One region of the Arthrobacter sp. LAPM80 genome, then DNA from elsewhere that is predicted to be linked to it. Evidence: predicted binding sites of a transcription regulator. Region 1 holds the regulator's gene; each other region holds the start of a gene.

The links. The regulator HrcA, encoded in region 1, represses chaperone genes, less so after heat shock. The targets are predictions, from matches to a motif close to TTNGCACTCGNNNNNNNCGAGTGCNAA.
Region 2: a site for HrcA is predicted at 1,785-1,811, ahead of groES (co-chaperone GroES). Genes of this name have one in related genera too.
Region 3: a site for HrcA is predicted at 3,332-3,358, ahead of groL (chaperonin GroEL). Genes of this name have one in related genera too.

The regions. Positions count from the first base shown of each region.
Region 1 is NZ_JBCHVD010000008.1:18,069-23,454, forward strand. It holds gene AAGW05_RS09845 (16S rRNA (uracil(1498)-N(3))-methyltransferase) at 1-601, opposite strand, end outside; gene dnaJ (molecular chaperone DnaJ) at 606-1,736, opposite strand; gene hrcA (heat-inducible transcriptional repressor HrcA) at 1,771-2,784, opposite strand; gene AAGW05_RS09860 (DUF3097 domain-containing protein) at 2,989-3,837, shown strand; gene AAGW05_RS09865 (DUF4870 domain-containing protein) at 3,896-4,288, shown strand; gene hemW (radical SAM family heme chaperone HemW) at 4,298-5,386, opposite strand, start outside.
Region 2 is NZ_JBCHVD010000018.1:36,313-41,698, forward strand. It holds gene AAGW05_RS15380 (ABC transporter permease) at 8-820, opposite strand; gene AAGW05_RS15385 (ATP-binding cassette domain-containing protein) at 817-1,695, opposite strand; gene groES (co-chaperone GroES) at 1,983-2,279, shown strand; gene groL (chaperonin GroEL) at 2,374-3,981, shown strand; gene AAGW05_RS15400 (heavy metal translocating P-type ATPase) at 4,152-5,386, opposite strand, start outside.
Region 3 is NZ_JBCHVD010000002.1:15,325-20,710, forward strand. It holds gene AAGW05_RS02415 (siderophore-interacting protein) at 1-460, opposite strand, end outside; gene AAGW05_RS02420 (uracil-DNA glycosylase) at 538-1,296, opposite strand; gene AAGW05_RS02425 (DUF3263 domain-containing protein) at 1,470-1,772, shown strand; gene AAGW05_RS02430 (LytR C-terminal domain-containing protein) at 1,815-2,411, shown strand; gene AAGW05_RS02435 (TM2 domain-containing protein) at 2,532-3,071, opposite strand; gene groL (chaperonin GroEL) at 3,519-5,147, shown strand; gene AAGW05_RS02445 (acyl-CoA dehydrogenase family protein) at 5,289-5,386, shown strand, end outside.

The sequences.
Region 1 (5,386 bases):
GCTCCCCCGCACCTGACGTCTGACCGGAGAGCCATTCACGGGCAACGGCTGACACCGAATCCACGGCATCCTCGTGCAGGATCAGTGCCAGGCCTGCAGACGCGATGAGTTCACACACGGCGGAGGTCCCCACGAGCTGGCCGACCTGCGGAACGGTGGAGCGCCGCGCCTGCTTGGCCGCGGCCGCCACCACCTGGCGCCACTTTTCGGGTCCCTTGACGGCCTTGTCCATCTTCCAGCGCACAATGGACCGCTCGGCCTGCCACGGCACCACCGCGTCAATGCCCAGTTCGGTGGCCATCTCAATGGCCAGCTCATCCCTGTCGCCCTTGGCCAGTGCCTGGACGAGGGTGAACCCGATGGCCGGGGCACCCTCGTGCAGTACGGCCTCCACCCGCACAGTCAATGAGCCCTTTTCGGCGTCCGCGACCGTGCAGACCAAACGCAGCCCTGCGCCGTCGCACAGGTCAACGGGCTCACCGGCGGACAGCCGCTTGACGGTTGTCGCGTGGCGGCCTTCGGCACCGTCAAGGGTGAAAGACGCGCCCGGGCCAAGCCCGGCCAGCTGCTCGGCGACGGCGTAGAAGACTGGGTTGCTCATGGCGTTAGAGGTTGCCGAGCTTGTCGCGCAGCCTGGCGAACATGCCGCCACTGGTGACGAGCTTGCCCTCCGTATACGTCTCACCGCGCAGGGCCGCGAGCTGCTTCAGGAGTTCCTCCTGGGCGGCGTCGGGCTTGGTGGGCGTCTCGACGTGGACGTGGACCTTCAGGTCCCCGCGGCCGAATCCGCGCAGGTGGGTGACGCCCAGGCCGCGCAGGTTGATGGTCTCCCCCGCCTGGGTGCCGGGCTTGATGCTGATGGGCTGCTCGCCGTCGAAGGTTTCAAAGGTCAGCTCGGTGCCCAGTGCTGCGGCCGTCATGGGGACCGTGAGGGTCGCGTGCAGGTCGTCGCCCTCGCGCATGAAGGCGGGGTCGTTATTGACCTTCATCTCAACATACAGGTCACCTGCCGGACCGCCGGCGGGGCCGGCCTCGCCCTGGCCGCTGAGCTGGATCCGGGTGCCTGTGCCGACGCCGGCGGGGACCTTGATGGTGAAGGAGCGGCGGTTGCGGACGCGACCCTCGCCCATGCACTCGTTGCAGGGATCGATGATCATGGTGCCGAAGCCCTGGCATGAGTTGCAGGTGGCCAGGGTCATCACGTTGCCGAGGATGGAGCGCATGGGGCGCTGGATCTGGCCTGCGCCATGGCAAACATCACAGGTGGTGGGCGAGGTGCCCGGGCGGCAGCAGCTGCCGTCGCAGGTGGGGCACGTGACGGCCGTGTCAATTTCGAGCTTCTTGTTCACGCCGAACACTGCCTCGCGCAGTTCAACCCGAACGGTGATGAGTGCGTCCTGGCCGCGGCGGGTGCGCGCCGCGGGACCGCGTCCGCCGCCTCCCCCACCGCCGAAGAACGTCTCGAAGATGTCCTGGAAGCCGAAGCCGTCGCCGCTGAAGTTGCCGCCTGAGCCGTTGTCGTTGCCGTTTTCATTGCCGGTGGTGTCGTAGACGCGGCGCTTTTGCGGGTCGGAGAGGACCTCATAGGCGTGGGTGACGGCCTTGAAACGGTCCTGGGAGTCAGGCTCGCTGTTGACGTCCGGGTGGAGTTTGCGCGCCAGCTTGCGGTAGGCCTTCTTGATTTCCTCGGCGGTCGCGTCGCGGGAGACGCCCAATGCGTCGTAGTGATTGCTCAATGTGTTGCTCTCTTTACGTTGAAACGGTGGCCGCTTAGCCGGCCAAAATTCTGGACAGGTACTGCGCCACTGCGCGCACACTGGACATGGTGTTGGGGTAGTCCATCCGCGTGGGGCCCACCACACCCAACTTTGCACTTTCGTCGGGTCCGTAGCTGGCGGCCACAACCGACGCCTCGGACAGGGAGTCATGGGGATTTTCCCGGCCGATGACAACGGCCATGCCCAGGGAGTCCTGCGCCATGGCCCCAAGGAGGCGCAGCAGCACCACCTGTTCCTCCAGGGCGTCAAGGACGGGTCCGATGCTGAGGGGAAAATCAACGGTTGACCGGGCAAGGTTGGCCGTTCCGGCCATGACGATGCGGTCCTCCCTGGCGTTGCTTGCCAGCAGCATCAGCCCCTGGGCCAGACGGGCTGCCGGGCCCTGTTCGGCCGGCGGCACGGTGGCCGGAATCCCTGCCAGGGCGTCGGGCAGCCTTGCGACAGCCAGTCCGTTCAGGTTGGCAAGGAAAACCTTGCGCAATCCGGCCAGCACGGCGTCGTCAAGGACGACACCGACATCGATGACACTTTGTTCGACCTTGCCCGAGGCCAGGATCAGCACGATCAGGACCTGCCGGGCCGACAGCGAAACGAATTCAATGTGCCGTACAGTGGCCCCGGATGAACGTGGGTACTGCACGACGGCGACCTGGTTTGTCAGGTGCGCCAGCGCCCTGACGGTGCGTTCCAGGACATCGTCGAGGTCAGTGGATCCGTCAAGCAGGGTCGAGATGGCCCGGCGTTCAGCCGCCGAAAGCGGTTTCACCAAGGCAAGCTGGTCGACAAAAAGCCTGTAGCCCGCATCGGTGGGGATGCGGCCGGAGCTTGTGTGGGGGGCCGTGATCAGGCCTTCCTCCTCCAGTGCCGCCATGTCATTGCGGATCGTGGCGCTGGACACGCCGAGTTGGTGCCGTTCGACCAGGGCCTTGGAGCCGACGGGCTCGCGTGTGTGTACATAGTCTTCGACGATGGCCCGAAGGACTTCCAGCTTCCGTGGTTCACTCATGCCCGGCACCTCCTCTCAATGGCACGCAATTTTCTTAGCACTCTACCCAATCAAGTGCTAAGTCTAATACCTTTTGTCGCTCCGCCACTTGGCTCTCCCCGCGCCAAATGCACCCCTGCGCGCCTATCCACCGGTTAGCATGGGTTTTCATCACGCAACGTTCGCCCAGAGCGTTACCCCGAGTGCCAGGAGCCAGGTTTTCACGTGCAGTACAACCAATGGGGACCCCAAGATCTCTCAGCGCCCGCCGCCCGCATCCTGCGCAAGGTCCAGGCCCGTGCCGGACTGGTTGTCGAAGAGGTTCAGACAGGCTGGGTTGGCGCCGTCAAGCGCCTTGAAAAGTCAGGTGGCATGCACATTGTGGAGCTTGCCGACCGCCGGGAGAAAGTGCGCGCCTTCCCGCTTGGATTTGGCTTCCTGCTTGAAGGGGAACCCATCGAACTCATTGCCCCGGTGGTGGTCCCCGTCAAAGAGAAACTCCGCACGGCCTCAGGATCGGTGAAAGTTGCCGATGTGCGGGCCAAGGTTGCCAAGGCCAGCCGCATCTGGGTTGAGGGAAAGCACGACGCCGAACTCGTCGAGAAGGTCTGGGGAGACGACCTCCGAGTGGAGGGCATTGTCGTGGAACCCCTGCGCGGCATTGATGACCTGGCGGCAGCCGTCGCCGATTTCTCCCCCGGCCCCAACCGCCGTCTGGGCATCCTCGTGGACCACCTCGTGCCGGGATCGAAGGAAACGCGCATTGTGGCCAATCTCATGAAGACCCCGGGGATGCGCAACAATGTGCTGGTGGTGGGACACCCCTACGTGGACGTGTGGCAGGCCATCAAACCGTCAACGCTCGGCATCCCCGCGTGGCCTGTTGTCCCTAGATCAATGGAGTGGAAGCTGGGAATCCTCAAGGCCTTCGGCTGGCCGCACACCACCTCCGAGGACATCGGACTCGGCTGGCAGCGGCTGCTGTCTCGGGTCAATTCATACTCGGATTTGGAACCTTCGCTGCTTGGACGCGTCGAAGAGGTCATTGATTTCCTCACGGCACCCGTATCCTAGGAGTGAGGAACGGATTCAGTCCTGCCCGATTTTTTCGCTTGTTGAAAGGCCAGCCACTGTGAGTCATCCGGTCAACCAGTCCAATGGTGCACCCCAACCGCCCCTCACACCCTCTGAAGACAGGCAGTGGGCGTTCATTGCCCATTGCGGCGGTATCCTTGGCTGCATTCCCTCGCTCTTGATTTACAAGTTGCTGGGCCCCCGCGGCCGATTCACCGCTCAGGAGTCCTTAGAGGCACTGAACTTCACGCTACCGCCGACCGTTCTTGCCGTGCTCCTCAATGTCGTGGCTCTCGTGTTCTCGTTCATCAGCCCGGCCACCGGCACGGTGTTCTCCATGCTGGCACTGCTTGTCTGGGTATTCCTGACGGTCTTCTCCGTCATTGCCGCCGTCCGGGTGAACCGCGGCCATCCGATTCGCTACGCCCTGAACCTGCGGCTGATCAAGTAGCTCTGCCGGTCAGTCCAGCAGTGCACGGGTGACGGCGTCGCCCAGCAGGCGGCCCTTGAGGGTCAACACGATCGTGCCGGCGAAGGCCTTCACGGGATCGACAAGCTCCTGGGCAATGAGGCCCGCGATGGCCTTGCGGCCCCCGGCGCTCACCGTCGTGACGGGCATGCCCTCGGCCAGGCGCGAGGTGAGCATGATGCGTTCCATCGTGCGGGTGTCCTCGTCGAGGGTTTCCCGTCCCGCAGCCGGCGACTCGCCCTTGTCAAGGCGGTTCGCATAGGCAGTCGGGTGCTTGACGTTCCACCAGCGCACGCCGCCCACGTGGGAGTGCGCGCCGGGGCCGATGCCCCACCAGTCGTCCCCGCGCCAGTAGGCAAGGTTGTGCTGGCAGGCGTCCTGCGGTGTCCGCGACCAGTTGCTGACCTCGTACCAGGACAGGCCTGCCTCCTGAAAGAGGGCGTCAGCGAGTTCATATTTCACGGCGTGGTCGTCGTCGTCAATGTTGGGCACCTGGCCGCGGCGGATCTGCGCGGCCAGCTTGGTGCCCTCCTCGACAATGAGCGAGTAGGCGGAAATATGGTCAGGTTCATAGCTCAGGGCCGTGCGCACGGAGGTTTCCCAATCGGCGATCGACTCCCCTGGCGTGCCGTAGATCAAGTCAACACTCACGTTCAGACCGACCTCACGCGCCCAGGCGACCGCCTGCGGCACCCGCTCGGGCCTGTGCGTCCTGTCCAGGACCTTCAGGACGTGCGGGACTGCTGACTGCATGCCGAAGGACACGCGGGTGAAGCCGCCGTCGAACAGTTCCTGCAGCGACTCCCTCGTGACGGAGTCAGGGTTCGCCTCGGTGGTGACCTCTGCCCCGTCCTCAATGCCCCACTGTTCGACGGCGGCACCCAGGATGCGGGTGAGGTCGCCGGCGGGTAGCAGGGTTGGGGTTCCGCCGCCAAAGAAAACGGTGCTGAGCTTGCGCTCGGGCAGGCCCGATGCGGCCATGGCGCGCCCGGCAAACTCAACCTCACGCACGGCCGTTGCCGCGTACGCATCCTGGGACGCGCCGCCGCCGAGTTCGGTCGCCGTGTAGGTGTTGAAGTC
Region 2 (5,386 bases), on a different contig from region 1:
CGGGCATTCAGCTGTCCCGGCGAATCCACCTGAACGTGAAACGGCACAGGACCATGCCTACGACGAGCCACAGCCCCATGACCAGGGCCACCAGCCCCAGGTTCCAGGCTCCGCTGGGTTCGGCGGCCTCGAACGACGCCGGCAGAAACACGCTGCGCATCCCCTGGGCCATCCATTTCAGCGGGAAGATGCTGGCGATGTTTTGCAGCCAGCCGGGCAGCTGGGAAAAGTTCAGGTAGACGCCCGAGATGAACTGCAGCAGGAGCACGATCGGGATGACCACGGCCGTGGCGCTTTTCCCCGTCCGCGGCAGTGCCGAGAGCGCAATGCCCAAAACGCAGCTGGTGATGACGCCAAACAGGAACACCCAGGCGAACGTCAGCCACTTGGCGGGTTCGGTGGGCATTGCCACATCGAAGGCAAAGCGGGCCACGAGCAGCAACAAAATCACCTGCATGACCGAGCTGGCGAACACCATGCCGATCTTGCCCATGAAGTACGAGAATACAGGCAGGGGAGTGCCCGCCAGCCGTTTGAGCGTGCCGTCGCCCTTCTCCCCGGCAATGTCCACGCCCAGGTTCTGCACGCCGCTGAGCAGCATGCCCGCAGCGACCATGCCGGGGACGTAGTACGCCGCGAAGCTGATGCCGCCGGTGCCGTCGGGTGCCGCGCCGAGGTTCCCGCTGGTGCTGAAAGCCACGGCGAATACCGACAACATCAGGATGGGGAAAAGGAACGTGAAGAAGACGGAGTCGCCTTGGCGGAAGTACACCCGCAGTTCATATCCGATCCGGGATGCCCCCAGCGCCAGTGTCCTCATGCTGCATCCTCCTGGACTTCCGCGCCGGCCGCCGCATGGCTGCCCACAAGCTCAAGGTAAATGTCCTCAAGGCTTGGCCTGGTGATTTCCAGCGAATCAACCTCTCCGCCTGCCTCCGCATACAGCCGCGCGGCCAGTGCCGATGGCTCGGCCGTCCGCTGCTGATGTACGACGCCGTCCTGCCGCCACCGCACGAGCGGCACCTTTGCGCCGGGTCCGCCAATGTCGTCGATGGCGCCGATGTCCACGAGTTTTCCGCCAAGGATGACCCCCGCGCGGTCGGCCAGGGTTGCCGCCTCATCCAGGTAGTGGGTCGTCAGCAAGATGGTGGTGCCCTCGTCCTGGAGTTCGGTGACAAGCCCCCAAAACTGGCGCCTTGCCTCGGGGTCAAAGCCGGTGGTCGGCTCATCCAGAAACAGCAGCCGGGGCCGGCCAATGATGCCAAGGGCCACGTCCACCCGCCGGCGCTGGCCCCCGGAGAGTTTGCCGATTCGGGTCTTGGCCTTGCCGGAAAGTCCCACGGCTTCGATGACCTCAGCTACATTGCGCGGGTTGGGGTAGTAGCCGGCGAAGTGATTGAGCTGCTCAAGGACCGTGACATTGCCGCTCTCGCCCGTTGACTGCAGCACGATCCCGAGCTGCGCCTTCCAGTCCAACCCGCCGCGTTGGGGATCGACGCCAAGCACCTCCACGTCGCCGCCGGTCCTGTCCCGGTAGCCTTCAAGGATTTCAATAGTGGTGCTTTTCCCTGCGCCGTTGGGGCCTAGCAGGGCAAAGGTTTCGCCTTCATCGATGTCGAAGCTGATGCCGTCGACGGCGGTGAAGGCCCCGTACGCCTTCGTCAGGCCTCGCACGTGCACAGGACTTTTTGTCATTTGCCCATCCTGCCATCACGGTCGGGTCGGGGCAAAGGTGCGCCATGAGCGAAACCGGGCCCGCCGCCGTCGTACTTTTGGGGCTAAAGCTGGCACTCGCCTTGACCGAGTGCTAATCGATTCCCTAGAGTCGGAGTTAGCACTCTCACCCTGAGGCTGCTAACTTGCTGATCTTTTTGGCCATGGGAGCACTACCGGCACCGCGACGACGGTTGGCGCTCCGCACATCATGGCGAGGAAGACTGCCAGGCATCCAAGAAATTTACGCATGTGAAAGGGAGGTCCGAGTGTCGGTCTCTATTAAGCCTCTTGAGGATCGTATTGTTGTTCGCCAGCTCGAAGCAGAGCTGACCACCGCTTCCGGTCTGGTTATCCCGGATACTGCCAAGGAAAAGCCCCAGGAGGGCGAAGTTGTGGCAGTGGGACCCGGCCGCGTTGATGACAACGGCAACCGTGTCCCGATCGATGTTGCCGTTGGCGACGTCGTCATTTACTCCAAGTACGGTGGAACCGAAGTGAAGACCGGTGGCGAAGAGCTGCTCGTCCTCTCGGCCCGCGACGTACTGGCCATCGTCGTTAAGTAACGACTTTCGTCCCGTAACCACTTTGTAAAGCCCCGCGACCGGGACCGTTCACAGGTCACGGCCGTGGGGTCTTTGCGTGAAAGGAACACAACGCATGGCTAAGCAGCTTGCTTTTAATGACGACGCTCGGAAGGCCCTTGAGGCCGGTATCGATAAGCTCGCCGACACCGTCAAGGTGACCCTCGGCCCGCGCGGTCGCAACGTAGTGCTGGACAAGAAGTGGGGCGCCCCCACCATCACCAACGACGGCGTCACCATTGCTCGCGAGATCGAGCTTGAAGACCCGTACGAGAACCTCGGCGCACAGCTGGCCAAGGAAGTTGCCACGAAGACCAACGATGTTGCCGGCGACGGCACCACCACGGCCACCGTTTTGGCACAGGCACTGGTCAAGGAAGGCCTGCGCAACGTTGCTGCAGGTGCGGCTCCCGGCGAGCTCAAGCGCGGCATCCAGGTTTCAGTTGAAGCCATTGCCAAGCGTTTGCTGGAGAACGCCCGCCCGGTCGAGGGTGGACAGGTTGCAGAAGTTGCCGCCATCTCCGCTCAGAGCCAGGAAATCGGTGACCTGCTCGCCGAGGCATTCGAGAAGGTCGGCAAGGATGGTGTCATCACCATCGAAGAGTCCTCGACCACCTCAACCGAACTGGTCCTCACCGAGGGCATGCAGTTCGACAAGGGCTACCTGTCCCCGTACTTCGTCACCGATGCGGAACGCCAGGAAGCTGTCATGGAAGATGCACTGGTTCTGATCAACCAGGGCAAGATCTCCAACCTGCAGGAATTCCTGCCGCTGCTGGAAAAGGCACTTGCTGCCAACAAGCCGCTGTTCATCATTGCCGAAGACGTCGACGGCGAGGCACTGTCCACGCTGATCGTCAACCGTTTGCGCGGCACCTTGAACGTTGTTGCCGTCAAGGCTCCGGGCTTCGGGGACCGCCGCAAGGCCATGCTGCAGGACATCGCGATCCTGACCGGCGCACAGGTTGTTTCCGCAGAGATCGGCCTGTCCCTGGACCAGGTCGGTCTCGAGGTGCTGGGTACGGCCCGCCGCATCACTGTCACCAAGGACAACACCACCATTGTTGACGGTGCTGGCACCGCTGACGATGTTGCAGCCCGCGTTGCCCAGCTGCACGCCGAGCTCAAGCGCACCGACTCCGACTGGGACAAGGAAAAGCTGCAGGAACGCCTGGCCAAGCTGGCCGGCGGCATCGGCGTGATCAAGGTTGGCGCAGCCACCGAGGTCGAGCTGAAGGAAAAGAAGCACCGCATTGAGGACGCAGTGTCCGCAACGCGTGCAGCTTTGGAAGAAGGCATTGTTGCCGGTGGCGGTTCCGCACTGGTCCAGGCAGCCAAGGCACTCGACGACGACGCAACAGTGACCGCCCTGACCGGCGACTCTGCAACCGCCATCGAGCTGGTTCGCAAGGCTGTAGCTCAGCCGCTGCGCTGGATCGCCCAGAACGCAGGCCACGACGGCTACGTTGTTGTGCACAAGGTTGGCGAACTTGAAGACGGCTTCGGCTTCAACGCAGCAACCGGCGTGTACGAGAACCTGGTCTCCGCCGGCGTCATCGACCCGGTCAAGGTCACCCGCTCGGCCCTGCGCAACGCAGCCTCCATCGCGGCACTGGTGCTCACCACCGAGGTTCTCGTGTCGGACAAGCCTGCCGAGGACGCCGAAGCAGCCCACCAGCACTAATCCCCACGCCCTCAGATATGGGTCGCTAGCGACCCATATCTGGACCCGTCGCAGGCGTTGGCCCGACACGTTTCTTCCGAAGGTGTGGGCTTGCCAAAAGTGACACCGTTTGCGCTTTCGGACACCGGTATACCGGTGTCCGAAAGCGCAAACGGTGTCACTTTTGGCACTTAACGTGGTTTCTTGCCGGGGGTCAATGCGCGCAGGGCGTTTAAGATGGTGGCCAGGTCAATGACTTCTTGGGCAAGTGCCCCGGCCACGGCAGGGATCAGCCCCCACGCTGCCATAAACATCAGCCCCACACTGAGGATGATGCCAATCCAGATACTTTCGACGGCGATCCGCACCGTCCGCTGCCCGATCTGCACCGACTGGGCCACCTTGGCCAGATCATCGACCATGATGACAACATCTGCTGACTCGCTTGCTGCGGTGGAGCCCTTGGCACCCATGGCAATTCCGACGTCGGCCGAGGCAAGGACGGGGGCATCATTGATCCCGTCGCCCACCATCAACACCTGGCGGTGCTCCAACGCATTGACGAGCCGCACTTTGTCAGCAGGCAGCAACCCGGCATGGATCTCGGTGATGCCAGCCTCCGCAGCAATAAACTTCGCCGTTGCCTCGGCGTCCCCCGTGAGCATGACCCTATCGGCTACCCCTAGTGCCTGCAGTGCTGCTAAAGTGGCTGGCGCTTCTGGACGCAGCGGATCCCGCATAATCAGGGTCCCGGCAAAGCGCCCGTCAATGCCTACATAGACGGCCAACTGCCCGCCTGCCAGTGACACCTCCTGAACGCCGCTGGCTTGGCTAGCAACAAAGGCGCGTTTGCCCACCAAAATATGGCGTCCGCCAAAATTGGCGCTGACCCCATTGGTTGCGTGCTCGATGGCAGAATCGGTGATGTGGAGCGCCAATCCTCGGGACCGTGCCTCGGTCACGATAGCGGCGGCCAACACATGGGAGGAGTATTGCTCTGCAGAGGCAGTGAGCGCCAGTAACTCGTCAGGGTCCAGCCCGATGCTGCGGATCTCATGGAGTGTGGGCTCGCCACTTGTCAGTGTTCCGGTCTTGTCGAATGCGGCTGTCTTGACCCGAGAGAGTTGCTCTAGTGTTCCTCCGCTCTTGACGATGATTCCGGATTTAGCGGACCGGCTCATGCCGCCCAAAAAGGCCACTGGCGCGGCAATCAGCAAGGGGCAAGGGGTCGCCACCACGAGGACTTCGGCAAAGCGGGCGGGGTCGCTACTGAGAAACCACGCCAACCCGGCCAGTGCCAACGAAAAAGCCGTGAACGGGACGGCGTACCTGTCAGCGAGCCGCACCACGGGGGCTTTGCTTTCGGCAGCATCGCGCACCAGGGCAATGATGCGGCTGAACTGGGAATCTTCCTCACGGGCGCTCA
Region 3 (5,386 bases), on a different contig from region 1:
CACCGGCGAAAAGCTGCCAATCGGCGTCGGTGTCCGGCTTGTACGCACCGCCGGGGCCGGACATAATGATCCTGTCGCCGGGGGAGGCCGCCGCAGCCCACGGCCCGGCCAGGCCGGAATCGCCGTGCAGGACGAAGTCAACCGCGATCTCCCTGGCCGCCACGTCCACCCAGCGGACGGTGTAGGTGCGGGTGGTGGTCCAGTGCTCGCGCGGCATCGATTCGCGCAGACCAAACACGTCGACAGGCTCCGCATACTCCACCCCTGGCTGCAGGAAATGAATCTTCACATACATGTCGGTGGCGTCTTTAGGCGTGAAATTGGACAGGTCGGGGCCGCCCGCAATGATGCGTACCATGTGCCGGCTGAGCTGTTCGGTGCGGACCACGCGCAGTGTGTACTGGGCGCGCGGTTTGGCGGCGGGCGCCACGAACGGGGCGGCGGTGTCAGCTGTTCTCACGGTGGGCTCCTGGTGCCGGGCACGCGCCCGGCCGTGTGGGCGCGGGAGTCGCGCCAAGTTAGGTTCTCCTAACCATTCTAGTTCACGGGGAGGGCCCAGTCGATCGGGGCCGTGCCCTGTGCCGTGAGCAGATCGTTGACACGGCTGAACGGCTTGGATCCGAAGAAGCCGCGGGAGGCCGACAACGGGCTTGGATGCGCCGACTCAATGATCGCCGTTCCCTCCAGTAGGGGGGCAAGGCGCTGGGCATCCTTGCCCCACAGCACGCTGACAAGGGGCGTGTTTCTGGCCGCCAGTGCCGTGATCACGGCTTCGGTGACCTCCTCCCACCCGCGACGGCGGTGCGAACCTGCCTCTCCCGGCGCCACCGTGAGCACCCTGTTGAGCAGCATGACGCCCTGGTCGGCCCAAGCGCTGAGGTCGCCATGGGGCGCGGGGGTGATGCCAAGGTCGGTGTTCAGCTCCTTGTAGATGTTGCTCAGGCTGCGCGGCAGCGGGCGCGTTGCCCTGTCCACAGAAAAGGCCAGGCCCACCGAATGCCCCGGCGTGGGGTACGGGTCCTGGCCCACAATCAACACCTTCACCCCGGCCATGGGCGTGCCCAACGCACGCAGCACCTGGGTGGGCAGGGGCAGGAACCGGGTTCCGGCGTCGTACTCGCCGGCCAACATGGCACCGAGTCTGCGCAATGTCGCATCAAGGGGGGAGAGGGCCTGGGCCCAATCGGGGGCCAAGCCACTCAGGGGCGCCGTGCGCAGTGTGGCGAGCGCCTTGAGCTGGCGGCTGTCCCACGGTGCCGGGGCGGGGAGGTCAAAGAGGCCGGGTGCACTGTCCATGCAATCCATTGTGGGCCCTGCGAGCCGGGGGCGACATTGCTCCACAGGGGGAGCTTATGGCCCGGCCGTCCACCGCGGCCCAAATGACATCGCTGTAGTTCGCCCTTATTATGGATAGGGCAGGCCATGCATTGTGGCCCCGGTCGCGCGAGAATTCGGAAAGGAGGGCTGTTGTGGCCGAAGCAGTCCAGCACGGGCCCGACCCGCAGGACAACGCCGCACCCTCCGCCAGTGGACTCAGCGAACGTGATGCGCAAATGCTTGACCTTGAACGGCAGTGGTGGAAGTACTCCGGCGCCAAGGAACAAGCTATCCGGGACATGTTCGACCTCTCAGCGACCCATTACTACCAGGTGCTGAACGCGTTGATCGACACGGATGCGGCCCTGGCCCATGACCCCATGCTGGTCAAGCGGTTGCGTAGACTACGTACGTCCCGCCAGCAGGCCCGTTCTGCCCGCCGACTGGGCAATTGACGCGCCCTTCACCCAACGCACCCACAAGGACAGCACTGCACAATGAGTAATTACCCGCGGGATGAATTCGACGCCGTTGAGGAAAATTCGGCACGCCATGGCGTCCACAGGTCTTCGATGGAACTGCAGGGGCGCTCGCTGATGCCGCTGATGGTTGTCGGTGTGGCGGCCCTGTGCATCGGGCTGCTGGCGTTCTTCGTCATGCCCAAGGTCCTGAACAGCCCCGCAAACCCGCCGGCTGCGTCGACGTCGGCCCCCGCCGCTGCTGCCCCTTCCGCGACGCCGTCGGCAACAACGAACCCCACGCCGGCCCCCACCACGGCACCTGCCCCCTCTCCGACGCCAACCCCCACACCCGACTCGGTCGTCAACAAGGCAACCCCCGTGGCCATCTTCAACGCAACCGGCGTATCGGGTCTGGCTGCCCAATACGCAGGACAGGCCACCGGCGGCGGATGGTCGGTATCCCGGCAGGCGAACTGGGCAGGACAGCCGCAGACAGCATCCGTCATCTTCTACGACGGCATCGAACAGAAGGCCAACGCCGAAGCGCTCGGTAAATTGCTCAACATTCGTTCCCTGGTCGATACCGCAGAGCTGGGCATACCACTGGCCGTGGTGCTGGGCCCCGGAGCCTAAGCAGGCAACGTCCAAGAAACGCAGCGAGCGAGGGAAATGGCGGCCAACCCTGCGGGGTGGCCGCCATTTTCGTAGAATCGTCAAGTCAGGCGCGGGCTCCGTTCGGTCCCGGCCTTGGCGCTAGTCCTTGAGCGGGACGCCATTGCCGTCGGTGCGGTAATTCTCCTGGCCGATCAGGATCATGATGCCCTCGATGAGGCCCCACACGGCCATGAAGAAGTACAGTATGCCGAAGCTGATGACGGAGACCAGAAGCTGGATCAAGGCGATCTTGGTCTTGCCCAGGTAGAAGTTGTGGATGCCGAAGCCGCCAAGCAGGATGCCGAGGATGCCTGCAACCAGCTTTGACTTCTGCTCGACGCCCTGAGCCACTCCGTACGGGGGCTGCTGGTATCCCTGCTGGTAGCTCTGCTGCATTCCGGGCGGCGGGTAGGCCTGCTGCATGTTTTCCTGCGGGTATCCCTGCGGCACCCCCGACTGGGGGTATTCGGGGGTGGGGGCCGCTGCGGGCACTTCGTAGCTTGGGGCGGCAGGTGCGACATAGGGGGCGGGCTGCTCATAGCGCGGCGGCGCCTGGTAGCCCGGGGCGGGCTGATCGTAACCGGCGGGGACGTCAGTGCCGTTGGCCGGAGTTTGTTCGGGCTGAATATTTTCACTCATGGTGTCTCCTGGTACTGATGCTGAGTCACAAGGTGCTGCCGGAAGGCAGCGGTTCCAGCGCTTATGCGCAACTAGGAATATGTACAGACCCAACGCTAGTCGTTTGTGCCCGCCGCCGGTAGGGTACGCTGCGGTCCGTGGGAAATATGTCCGTTTGCCAGGCTTCCCCTCACGGGCAACGGTGGACCTCCGAGCGTTCGCCCGAAGCTCACAGCGGACCCTCCGCTTGCACTCTGGGGTGTCGAGTGCTAATTATTGACTTAGCACTCTGAGGCGGTGACTGCCAGTTATTGGCCGTTTCGCCGCCGTCGGGGTATTGAATTTTCCTCATGTGGTGAGGGTTCGTGGCCGTTGTAAAGAGATCAGCGGCTGCCGATCCGTCCGTCGCGGGCACCTCTGTGGGGATTTTGTATCCGAAATGACTGTCCCGAAAGGACTGAAGCCTCCATGGCCAAGCTCATTGCATTTGATGAAGAGGCACGCCGCGGTCTTGAGCGTGGGTTGAACATCCTCGCCGACGCCGTCAAGGTCACCTTGGGCCCGCGCGGTCGCAACGTTGTTCTCGAAAAGAAGTGGGGCGCCCCCACAATTACTAACGATGGTGTTTCCATCGCCAAGGAAATTGAACTTGACGATCCTTACGAGAAGATCGGCGCCGAGCTGGTCAAGGAAGTCGCCAAGAAGACTGACGACATCGCAGGCGACGGCACCACCACGGCAACCGTGCTGGCCCAGGCCCTCGTCAAGGAAGGCCTGCGCAACGTAGCCGCCGGCGCCGATCCGCTCTCCCTCAAGCGCGGCATTGAGAAGGCTGTTGCAGCCGTCATCGAGCAGCTGCTGGCTTCAGCCAAGGAAATCGAGACCAAGGAAGAGATCGCCGCGACCGCGTCCATCTCCGCCGGTGATCCCGAGATCGGTGCCCTCATTGCAGAGGCACTGGACAAGGTTGGCAAGGAAGGCGTCATCACCGTCGAGGAGTCCAACACCTTCGGCCTGGAGCTTGAGCTCACCGAAGGCATGCGCTTCGACAAGGGTTACATCTCCGCTTACTTCGTAACCGACACCGAGCGCCAGGAAACGGTTCTTGAAGACCCGTACATCCTGATCGTCAACTCCAAGATCTCCAGCGTCAAGGATCTCGTTGCAGTCCTGGAAAAGGTCATGGCTTCGAACAAGCCGTTGCTGATCATCGCCGAAGACATCGAAGGCGAAGCACTTGCCACGTTGATCGTGAACAAGATCCGCGGCCTGTTCAAGTCCGTCGCCGTCAAGGCTCCGGGCTTCGGCGACCGCCGCAAGGCCCAGCTGGCAGACATCGCCATCCTCACCGGTGGCCAGGTCATCGCCGAGGAAGTCGGCCTGAAGCTGGAAAACACCACCCTTGACCTGCTGGGCAAGGCCCGCAAGGTTGTTGTCACCAAGGACGAGACCACCATCGTTGACGGTGCCGGCGACGCAGAGGCCATCGCTGGCCGCGTTGCACAGATCCGTGCCGAAATCGAAAACTCCGATTCCGACTACGACCGCGAGAAGCTGCAGGAACGTTTGGCCAAGCTGGCCGGCGGCGTGGCAGTCATCAAGGCCGGTGCCGCTACCGAAGTTGAGCTCAAGGAACGCAAGCACCGCATCGAAGACGCTGTGCGCAACGCCAAGGCTGCTGTCGAAGAAGGCATCGTCCCCGGCGGTGGCGTTGCCCTGATCCAGGCCGGCGTGAAGGCCTTCGAAAGCTTGAACCTGACAGGCGACGAAGCAACCGGAGCCAACATCGTCCGCGTTGCCATCGATGCACCGTTGAAGCAGATTGCCTTCAACGCAGGCATGGAGCCCGGCGTTGTTGTTGACAAGGTTCGCTCCTTGCCCAACGGCCACGGCCTGAACGCTGCAACCGGCGTCTACGAAGACCTGCTGGCTGCCGGCGTCAACGACCCGGTAAAGGTAACCCGTTCAGCACTGCAGAACGCGGCTTCCATTGCCGGTTTGTTCCTGACCACCGAAGCCGTTGTCGCGGACAAGCCTGAAAAGGCCGCTCCGGCTGGCGGCGGCGGAGACGACATGGGCGGCATGGGCGGTTTCTAGCCCCCCGCACATCGTGCAAAAAAGGCGCCCCTGCTTTTCGGCGGGGGCGCCTTTTGCATGTCCCGGACAAACCCGAGGGTGACCGTAGAATGACAGCAAGGTGGCCAGTAGAAACCCGCCCGACGCGTGAGAGGCCCAGACATGTCAGACCCGAGCGACCTCATTGACTTCGACGCACTGCTCAGCGCGGAGGAACGTGCAGTGCGCGATTCCGTGCGGTCTTTCGTGGACAGCGACAT